One region of the Methylobacterium sp. 88A genome, then DNA from elsewhere that is predicted to be linked to it. Evidence: predicted binding sites of a transcription regulator. Region 1 holds the regulator's gene; the other holds the start of a gene.
What was found. Region 1 encodes PhoB, which activates phosphate uptake and scavenging genes when phosphate is short. Its sites were predicted from a motif close to TGTCATNNANCTGTCAT; they were not measured.
Positions count from the first base shown of each region.

Region 2: the regulator PhoB is predicted to act here: its motif matches at 2,455-2,471, upstream of A3OM_RS0115370 (inorganic phosphate transporter).

Region 1 is NZ_AQVT01000001.1:293,610-300,042, reverse strand. Features, by position in the region: gene A3OM_RS23350 (calcium-binding protein) at 1-1,915, shown strand, start outside; gene phoB (phosphate regulon transcriptional regulator PhoB) at 2,138-2,839, opposite strand; gene phoU (phosphate signaling complex protein PhoU) at 2,930-3,655, opposite strand; gene pstB (phosphate ABC transporter ATP-binding protein PstB) at 3,748-4,566, opposite strand; gene pstA (phosphate ABC transporter permease PstA) at 4,613-5,509, opposite strand; gene pstC (phosphate ABC transporter permease subunit PstC) at 5,529-6,433, opposite strand, start outside.
Region 2 is NZ_AQVT01000001.1:3,194,456-3,198,469, reverse strand. Features, by position in the region: gene A3OM_RS0115370 (inorganic phosphate transporter) at 767-2,404, opposite strand; partial or broken gene A3OM_RS24175 (recombinase family protein) at 2,624-2,979, opposite strand; gene A3OM_RS0115360 (ImmA/IrrE family metallo-endopeptidase) at 3,472-4,014, opposite strand, start outside.

The sequences.
Region 1 (6,433 bases):
GATCGAGATCGATCACCCGACATATGACAAGGCGCCCAACACGCTGGAAGGTTACGCCGGCAACGATACGCTCATCGGGGGTGATGGCAACGACACGCTCAAGGGCGGCGGTGGCAACATCGATTATACGGTCTTCGGCGCCAATGGTGACGGCCACGATACCCTCTACGGCAAGGGTGGCGACGACATCATGCTCGGCGGCACCGGCAACGATGTGCTCGACGGTGGCGCGGGCAACGACCGTCTCGATGGGGGCGCCGGCAGCGACACGGCGAGCTACAAGTCGGCGACCGTTGGCGTGACCGTCTCCCTCGATTTGCAGGGCTGGCAGGAGATCGTCCCCGAAAAGGTGACCGTGTTCCAACCGGACCCTTACCCCGGCGAGGGCCCCGGAGGCATCGTCACCCCCCCTCCCGTCATAACGACGATCCGGGCGGAAAAGGATCGCCTCCTGAGCATCGAGAACCTCGAAGGCAGCAGGTTCAACGACCGTCTCACGGGCAACGTCCTGAGCAACACGATCCACGGCGGCGCCGGCAACGACGACATCGACGGTCATCTCGGTGCGGACCGGATGTACGGCGAGGCCGGCAACGACACCTACGTCGTCGATCAATCCGGCGATCGCGTCTTCGAAGCGAAGGATGCCGGGCAGGACACCGTCAAGACGAGCGTCAGCTACGTCCTCGCCGCCGGACAGGCGATCGAGACCCTGGCCACGGCGAAAGCGACGGGCACGGGCGCGATGAACCTCACCGGCAACGAGTTCGCTCAGGCGCTTGTCGGCAACAACGGCGCCAACCTCCTCGATGGCAAGGGCGGCGCCGACACGATGACCGGGTATGCGGGGAATGATACCTATGTCGTCGACAATGCCGGCGACGTTGTCGTCGAGGCGGCCGATCGCGGCATCGACGCCGTCCGCTCGTCCATCAGCTTGACCTTGGCGGCCAACGTCGAAAACCTCACGCTAGTCGGCACGGCTGCACTCAACGGCACCGGCAACGCTCTCGCCAACACTCTCACCGGCAATGCCGCCGCCAACCTCCTCGACGGCAAGGCCGGCGCCGACATCATGGCCGGCGGCGCGGGATCGGACACCTACATCGTCGACAATATCGGCGACAAAGCCGTCGAAGTGAGCGGCGGCGGTGACACCGACCTCGTCAAGGCATCCGTGTCCTTCTCGCTCGGGGGTTCCTACGTGGAACACCTGACGCTGACCGGCACCGGGAATCTCAGCGCCACCGGCAACTCGCTCGACAACGTCCTCAGGGGCAATGCCGGCGTCAACGTCCTCGACGGTAAGACGGGCGCGGACACGATGATCGGCGGTGCCGGCTCCGACACCTACATCGTCGACAACATTCGCGACAAAGCCGTGGAGGGGAGCGACGGCACCGGCATCGACCTCGTCAAGGCGTCGGTGTCCTTCTCGCTAGGGGGGTCCCACGTGGAGAACCTGACGCTCACCGGGACCGGATCCCTCAACGCCACCGGCAACACGCTCGTCAACGTGCTCAAGGGCAATGCCGGCGCCAACCATCTCGACGGTGGCCTCGGGGCGGATACGCTGACGGGTCTGGCGGGCGAGGATACCTTCGTGTTCAGCACGAAGCTCGGCGCGACCAATATCGACCACATCACCGATTTCTCGGCCGGGATCGACACGATCCAGTTCTCGAAGAGCATCTTCGCGGCGCTCTCGGCCGATGACCTCGCGGCGGCGTTCAAGGACCTGGGTGTGGCCGGCGCGAAGATCGATGCGGACGACCGCATCCTCTACAATCGCGACACCGGTGCCCTGTCCTACGACGCCGATGGCAGCGGCACCACGGCCAAGGCGGTCCAGTTCGCCATCATCGACAACCACGATAAGGCGACGCTGACGCACCTCGATTTCCTGCTGGCGTAAGCGTCCCGACACGCCCTGGCCGAATGAGACTCATTCGGCCAGGGCTGCTCGGACGTTCAGGCCCCATGGTGCCCCCGAGATCATGCCGAAGCGGCCCGTAAAGAGTTCCGGGGTCGAACTCCCGGCCTCGTTGCCCGGTGGCAGCCCGCAGCCGCGGCGACCTCCCGTCGTCGAGATCCGGGCGCTCGTTCCAGGCGGAGCGGCGCGAAGCCGGACCCGCTCTCACTCGTCCGTCGAGAACATCTCGTCGAAGGAATAGCCGGAGCCGCGCACGGTGCGGATCGGGTCGCTTTGGCGCGGGCGGTTGATGGCCTTGCGCAGGCGGCCCACATGCACGTCCACCGTGCGCTCGTCGATATAGACGTCGTGGCCCCAGACCCCGTCGAGGAGCTGCTCGCGCGAGAATACCCGGCCGGGGCTCTGCATCAGGAATTCGAGGAGCTTGAACTCGGTGGGGCCGAGATGGATCTCGCGGCCCTGGCGGCGGATGCGGTGGCTGACGCGGTCGAGTTCGATATTGCCGGCGATGAGCAGGTCCGCCACGTGGCTCGGCTTGGCCCGGCGCAGGAGCGCGCGGACCCGGGCGAGCAGTTCCGGCACCGAGAACGGCTTGACGATGTAATCGTCGGCGCCGGTGCCGAGGCCGCGGATGCGGTCGCCCTCCTCGCCGCGCGCCGTCAGCATGATGACCGGCAGCCGCTCGGTCTCGCGCCGGGCGCGGATGCGGCGGCAGAGCTCGATGCCGGAGAGACCGGGCATCATCCAGTCGAGGAGGACGAGGTCGGGCACCTGCTCCTGAAGGCGCAGATCGGCCTCGTCGCCGCGGGCGGCGGTGTCGACGACGAAGCCCTCCGCCTCGAGGTTGTAGCGGAGGAGAAGGGTGAGGGCCTCCTCGTCCTCGACGATCAGGATGCGCGTACTCATGCGGGTGTTTTCAGGGTGAGGGCGGCCGTCCCGTCACGCACGGGACGGCCGCGCGACGATCGTGCCGGAATGGCCCGACCGGAGGGACGGTCAGGCGCTGGCGGGCAACGACACGGTGGCGTAGTTCGATGCGTCGTTCTTCGGGCGATCCTGTTCGGCCAGTTCGTTCGTGCCGGTGACGAGGTAGTGGATCGTCTCGGCGATGTTGGTGGTGTGGTCGCCGATCCGCTCGATGTTCTTGGCGCAGAACAGCAGGTGCGTGCAGAACGAGATGTTGCGCGGGTCTTCCATCATGTAGGTCAGCAATTCGCGGAAGAGCGAGTTGTAGAGCGCGTCGATGGCGTCGTCACGCTCCCAGACGTCGAGGGCGGCCTTCACGTCCTGGCTCGCATAGGCGTCGAGGACGTCCTTCAGCTGCTCCTGCACCAGGTCGCCCATGTGCTGGACGGCGATGACGATCTTCTGCGGCTGGATCTGCTCGGCGATGGCCACCACGCGCTTGGCGACGTTCTTGGAGAGGTCGCCGATCCGCTCGAGATCGTTCGAGACGCGGATGGCCGAGACCGTCTCGCGCAGGTCGATGGCGAGGGGCTGACGCTTGGCGATGAGCAGGATCGCCCGCTCCTCGATCTCGTGCTGGAGGGCGTCGAGGCGCTTGTCGGCGCCGATCACCGCCTGGGCCAGGGGCACGTCCCGGCGCACCAGGGCGTTGCCGGAATCGGTCATCATCTTCTCGGCGATCCCGCCCATCTCGGAAATCGAGCGGCGCAGGTTTTCCAGTTCCGTGTCGTAGGAACTGACGATGTGGTTGGGCATGCTCGCACTCCTCGACCGAGGCCGCCTCGGGCGGCCTGCATCGCGTAGGATCGGGATCGGGTCCGGTGCCGCGGAACGCGGCCCCGGCGGGCTCAGCCGAAGCGGCCGGTGATGTAGTCCTGGGTCTGGCGCTTCTCGGGGTTCATGAAGATCCGCGTGGTGGGGCCGAACTCCACCAGCTCGCCGAGATACATGAACGCCGTGAACTGCGAGATGCGTGCCGCCTGCTGCATGTTGTGCGTGACGATGACGATCGTGAACTCGGAGCGCAGCTGCTCGATCAGTTCCTCGATGCGGCCCGTGGAGATCGGGTCGAGGGCCGAGGTCGGCTCGTCGAACAGGATCACCTCGGGACGCTGGGCCACGGTGCGGGCGATGCAGAGGCGCTGCTGCTGGCCGCCCGACAGGCCCATGCCGGACTGCTTGAGCTTGTCCTTCACCTCGTCCCACAGGGCGGCCTTGCGCAGGGATTCCTCGACGCGGACGTCGAGATCGGCCTTGGGCAGCTTCTCGTAGAGGCGCAGGCCGAAGGCGACGTTGTCGTAGATCGACATCGGGAACGGCGTCGGCTTCTGGAACACCATGCCGATGCGCGAGCGCAGCTCGTTGAGATCGACCTTGGCGTCGAGGACGTTCTGGCCGTCGAGGAGGATCTGCCCCTCGGCGCGCTGCTCGGGGTAGAGGCTGTAGATCCGGTTGAAGGTGCGCAGGAGGGTCGACTTCCCGCAGCCGGACGGGCCGATCAGCGCGGTGACCTGCCGGTCGTGGAAGTTGAGGTTGACCGACTTCAGGCCGTGGAAGGAACCGTAATAGAAGTTCAGGTCCTTCACGGCGATGCGCACGGGGGCCTGCTCGTCGGCCTTGTGGCGGCCGGTCAGCTGAGCTTGCGTGATCGCGGGAGCGGCGTTCATCGGGTGCGTGTCCTTGTCGAGGGCTGGATGGGACGGGGGCGCGGGGTCAGCGCGCCCGCTCGCTCTTGATGACGAAGCGGGCCACGATCGAGAGGGCGAGGATCGTGGCGGTGATGAGGAGGGCGCCGGCCCAGGCGAGCTGCTGCCAGTTCGAGTAGGGCGAGAGGGCGAACTGGTAGATCATCACCGGAAGGTTCGGGATGCCGCCCATCAGGTTGGGCGAGAACCAGCTGTTGTTGTTGAGCGCGGTGAAGAGCAGCGGCGCGGTCTCGCCGGCGATGCGGGCGAGCGCCAGGATGATGCCGGTGACGATACCGGCGCTGGCACCGCGCCAGGTGATGCTCTTGATGACGACGGAGGGCGGTGCGCCCAAAGCCGCGCCGGCCTCGCGGAGCGTCGAGGGCACGAGGCGGAGCATGTCCTCGGTGGTGCGCACGATCACCGGGGTGGCGATGATGGCCAGCGCCACGCCGCCGGCCCAACCCGAATAGGTCCCCATCGGCCGCACCATCAGGGTGTAGACGAACAGGCCGATCAGGATCGAGGGCGCCGAGAGCAGGATGTCGTTGAGGAAGCGGATCACGTCGGCGAGCTTCGAGTGGCGGCCGTACTCGGCGAGATAGGTGCCGGCCATGACGCCCACCGGCGTCGCGATGACGATGCCGATCAGGGTCAGGACCAGGCTGCCGAGGATGGCGTTGGCGATGCCGCCGCCTTCCGATCCGGGGCCGGGGGTCGGTTCGCTGAAGAGCAGCGGCGAGAAGCCCTTCACGCCCTCGACGATGAGCATGAGCAGGATCGAGCCGAGCACGACGATGCCGATCAGCGTCGCCACGGTGCTTCCGACGATGAGCAGCTTGTCCGCCACGCGGCGGCTCGACCGGACGCGGCTGGCCTTGAGCGGCGGCGCTGCGTTGGTGGTGAGGGTGTTCACGGCGTCCATGGTTCGGGCTCCAGAGGGCTCAGGCGACCTTCACGCGCCGGACGAGCAGGCGTGCGACGATCAGGACGACGAAAGTGATGACGAAGAGGATGCAGCCCAGCGCCATCAGCGAGTTGAGCTGCAGGCCGTCGGCCTCGTTGAACTCGTTGGCGATGCGCGAGGCGATGGTGGAGCCGGGATCGAAGATCGAGCCGGACAGGCGGTTGGCGTTGCCGATGACGAAGGTCACCGCCATGGTCTCGCCGAGCGCGCGGCCGAGGCCGAGCATCACCGCGCCGATGATCGACACGGACGCCTGCGGCACGAGCACGTGGCGGACCACCTCCCAGGTGGTGCAGCCGATGCCGTAGGCGCTCTCGCGCAGCACGGTGGGGATCTGGTCGAGCATGTCGCGGGTGATCGAGGCGACGAAGGGCACGATCATGATGGCGAGGATGATGCCCGCCGTGAGGATGCCGACGCCGGAGGGAACCCGCGCGTAGAACAGCGTGCCGACGATGGGCAGCCCCTCGACGAGGCTCGACACCGGCATCTGCACGTAATGGGCGAAGAGCGGGGCGAAGATGAACAGGCCCCACATGCCGTAGATGATGCTCGGGACCGAGGCGAGAAGCTCGATCGTCATCGAGACGGGCTTCCTCGCCCAGCCGGGGCAGAGCTGGGTCAGGTAGACGGCGATGCCGATGGAGATCGGCACGCCGATGACGAGGGCGAGAAGGGCCGAGACCAGGGTGCCGACGATGGCCACGAGGGCGCCGTACTGCTCCTGGCCGATGTTCCAGGCGCTGGAGGTGACGAAGCCGAAGCCGAACTCCCTGAAGGCCGGCCAGCCGCCATAGGCGATGGAGGCCAGGATGCCCGCGAGGAAGAGGAGGACCAGCAGCGCCGACGCGTAGGAGGCGGCGCGGAAGAGCTGGTCGCCGA
Region 2 (4,014 bases), 2.9 Mb from region 1:
AAACCAAATGGCCTCCGGGAAACCCGGAACGGTTCACATCATCGGAGGGTTCGCAACCCTGCTCGTGGCAGGCGGGGCTCAAGCCCTGCCCGCGCCGGCCGGCGGCATCGCTCTCGACGCCCCGATTGTGCAGGTCCGCGGCGGTTGCGGCTTCGGCGCCCATCGCAATCCGTTCGGGGGCTGCCGCCTGAATCGAGGGCGGAGCGGCGCTGTGCGGCGGGCCATGACAGGCGCACCGGGCGGTTGCCCGCCCCAACCCTATCGCGGTCCGGGTGGTCGCTGCCGTCCCTGACGCCGACGGTCCGGTCGTATCCCGACCGCGCACCGCGACGCTGACAGACCTCCGCCCGGTTCCCGCACCGGGCGGAGGTCTGCGACGAGCTGTCGCCAATGGCATACCCGCACGTATCGGGCAGCTCAACGACCGCTTATCAGCCGTTCAGGAAATCGGCCTAGAGCTGCGCCCGACCACGTTGGGTCGGGGCACATCTCCAGGCCTTTGTTGTGCCGCGCTCTTTTTCGCCGAACCGGCATCCACTTCGGCGGAGAGCGCTCTAGCCTCACAGTCGCTCCTTCGGGCTTCTCGTAGCACCCGAAACACCTGCAAGCGGGAGCAGCCCAAGGCCGAACCAGCGGCATCGACGCGATCATGCAACTCCTGGTGAGAGTTTTTCTTCACAGGGAATGTTGAGCACGGTCCCGCAGGCCATTCGGCCCACATCGTAGTCATGAAGCTGAGGCGGTCACCCGCGTCGCATCCGTCATCTCAGAACACGTGTCGCAGGATGAAGAAGAGGACGCCCGCCAGGGTGATGGCGGCGGGCAGCGTCAGCACCCAGGCCAATGCCATGTTGCGGACGGTGGACATCTGCAGGCCCGAGCCGTTGGCCGCCATGGTGCCGGCGACGCCGCTCGACAGGATGTGGGTGGTCGAGACCGGCAGACCGTAAAGCTCGGCGAGGCCGATGGTGCCGGCGGCGACCATCTCGGCGGACGCACCCTGGGCGTAGGTGAGATGGGTCTTGCCGATCTTCTCGCCTACGGTGACGACGATGCGCTTCCAGCCGACCATGGTGCCGAGGCCGAGGGCCAAGGCGACGCAGACCTTGACCCAGGTCGGAATGTAGCGGGTCCCGTCGTTGAGGAGGCCGGTATAGGCCTTCAGGGTGCCGGTCTCGGCCTCCGAGAATGTCGCGCCGTTCTTCGGCAGGAGCCGGATCGCGTCGGCGGCGAGATACATGTCGTTGCGCAGGTTCGAGGTCGCCGCCGCCGGCACCTGCTTGATGGCTCCGTAGCCCTTCACGTTGTCGGCGATGTCGGTGGAGAGCGCGGCGAGCGCCCCGTACACGGCAGGCCGGTTCAGGTCCTTGGTCTTCAGGGCTTCCGACACCTGCTTGCGGGCCTCGGCGGCATCGGGCTTCGGCCCGTTCCCGGCATGGCTCGCGAACACCGTGCTGGCGTTCTGGGAGGTCTGGATGAAGGCCGGGGTGGTGTCGTCCGACATCGTGCGGTTGAGGGCGTAGGCGGTGGGGGCCGCGCCGATGAGAATGAGCATGATCAGGCCCATGCCCTTCTGGCCGTCATTGCCGCCATGGAAGAACGACACGAGGGTGCAGGTCAGGATCAGCAGGCTGCGGATCCACAAAGGCGGCGGGGTTTCGCCCTTGGGGGCCTCGTAGAGGTCCTTCCGGCGCACCGTGAACTTGAGGGCCAGCAGCAGCAGGGCGGCGGCGATGAACCCGATGACGGGGCTGAACAGCAGCGCCTTGAACACGCCCAAGGCCTGCGCCCAGTCGACGCCCGATGTGGCCTGTCCCTCGGGGGCCATCAGCTGGTTGGCGAGGCCGACGCCGATGACCGATCCGATCAGTGCGTGGGACGACGAGTTCGGCAGGCCGAAAGCCCAGGTGCCGAGGTTCCAGAGGATCGCGGCGATGAGCAGCGCGAAGATCATGGCGTAACCGGCCGATGACCCGACCTGCAGGATCAGCTCCACCGGCAACAGGGTGACGATGGCGTAGGCGACCGCGCCGGAGGACAGCATCACACCGAGGAAGTTGAAGGCGCCGGACCAGATGACCGCGACGAGCGGCGGCATCGAGTGGGTGTAGATCACGGTGGCGACCGCATTGGCGGTGTCGTGGAACCCGTTCACGAACTCGAAGGCCAGGGCGATGAGCAGAGCCAGGCCGAGCAGCACGAAGGCACCGATGGCGAGGGGCGACTGGCCCACCGCGTTCATGTCGGTCACGAGGCTGTAGAGCGCGTAGGCCAATCCCGCGACCAGGACGAGCAGGAACGCGATGACCCCGCCCGGATGAATGCCGTGATCGAGCTTTGGCCCTGCGGCGGGCGCAATGGCGCCCTTCGGCAAGCCAGTCGGAGCAGCAACGGCGTCGGACATGATGGCCTCAGGACCCTAGGGATCAGTGATCCTGCCAGTAGGTCGCGCTCATAACAGTCCTGTGACACGTATTCGAAATTCTCCTCCCTCGACGGATTACGGCAGAGACCTCGAACGTAAGGCGCCGGCATTCCTCCCGAGCCTGGACTGGCGATAGGCCAGGTGACATTCGCATGAAGCCCGACCAGGCAACCGGCATGGCCTGCTCCAGCCGGACCGTCAGGATTCGCGAAGCACCCGATGAACCTGCATGCGGGAGCGGCCCAAGGCCACAGCGGTCGCTGCTGCTCCATTGCCGGCCTTCGACAACGTCATGATCCGGCAGCGGTCGACGCGGCGCTTACCGCCGGCATACACACCGCTGCCCGTCGCGCGCTCGATGCCCTCACGCTGGCGCTCCTTGATGAACCGCCGCAGGAACTCAAGCACCGTCGCCAACTCGACCCGGCCGTCGCGGCTGCCGCCCGAGATCTTCTCCGAACGGATGACCCCGCAGCCTTCGGCCTTCAACCGGGCGACTTGCCCATCAAGATCCTGTCGAGGGTGCTGACGCGAGCGTAACCGATGCGGGCAATAGCTTGTAACCTCAGGCTTTAGGCCTGAGGTTACCTTGTCATAAATAGCCGGTGTCACCCCAGATGTTACGATGACCGGCGCCAGCTATGTTACGTGACGCCAGGGTGTACCCTAATGTGACAACGAGCCGTGATCCCCTTTTGATTTTCGCAAGCCACCTCAATAAGTTCGTTTCACTGGGCGACAGTTTTGCTGAAATGAAGAAGCCCTAATATGTGAAGCCACATTAACAACGCGCGACGAGTTTTCATATTTCACTCTCATGCAGATGAATCTTTAAAGATGAACTCATCAAGCACTTTTCGGCCTTAAATCGCGGCAGATTTATTGTTGTATGGGACAACCGGACTATACCGCGCAGGCGGCATAATAAATGATTGAATTGACTGTCATCTATCTGAAGGTCAAATTTTTCTATCTTTAGTCATAAACGATTTCCTAGATTCTGAGGTTGTCACTCAAACAGGATTGAAATCTTACAAAAGTCTCGCCTACCGTCGCCCTGAGTGGAAGCGATAACGCCAACCCTCCTCCAGCCTGCGCTCCTCTGCGCTTTCCTCCGGGACGGGCTCCAGACGCAGCAGGATCATCGCGAAGCCGTTCTGCTGGAGATAGACCTGCTCGGAGAGACCCGGCGCGCGGAGGTCGCGCCTTACATCGATCCAGAGATCGGGACTGCACGGGGCGATGTCGCTCGCCGTGTTCGGCCGATGCGAACTGCTATGATAGCGCGAGCGTGTCGGGACCGGACTGCCGACCCCGCAGACGATGGTTGGAAAGGAGAGGCTGCGGTAGCACCGCTGCACCCGGCCGTTGCCCGCCACGACGATGGCGATCCGCTCGGGATGGTACTGCACGTAGGCCCGAGCCGCCGCCTCCTTGCCGACCGCAAAGTCGCGCGCGAGCGCAAGTACGTGCTGCAGGTCGGGCTCGCGAAAGGCAGCCATGGCCTCCCGCAGCAGGTGCGGTGGCATCAGCACGAGTGTGGCGAAGCGGTTGGCCTCGACTTCCCTAAGCTGTCGTTCGTCGCCCAC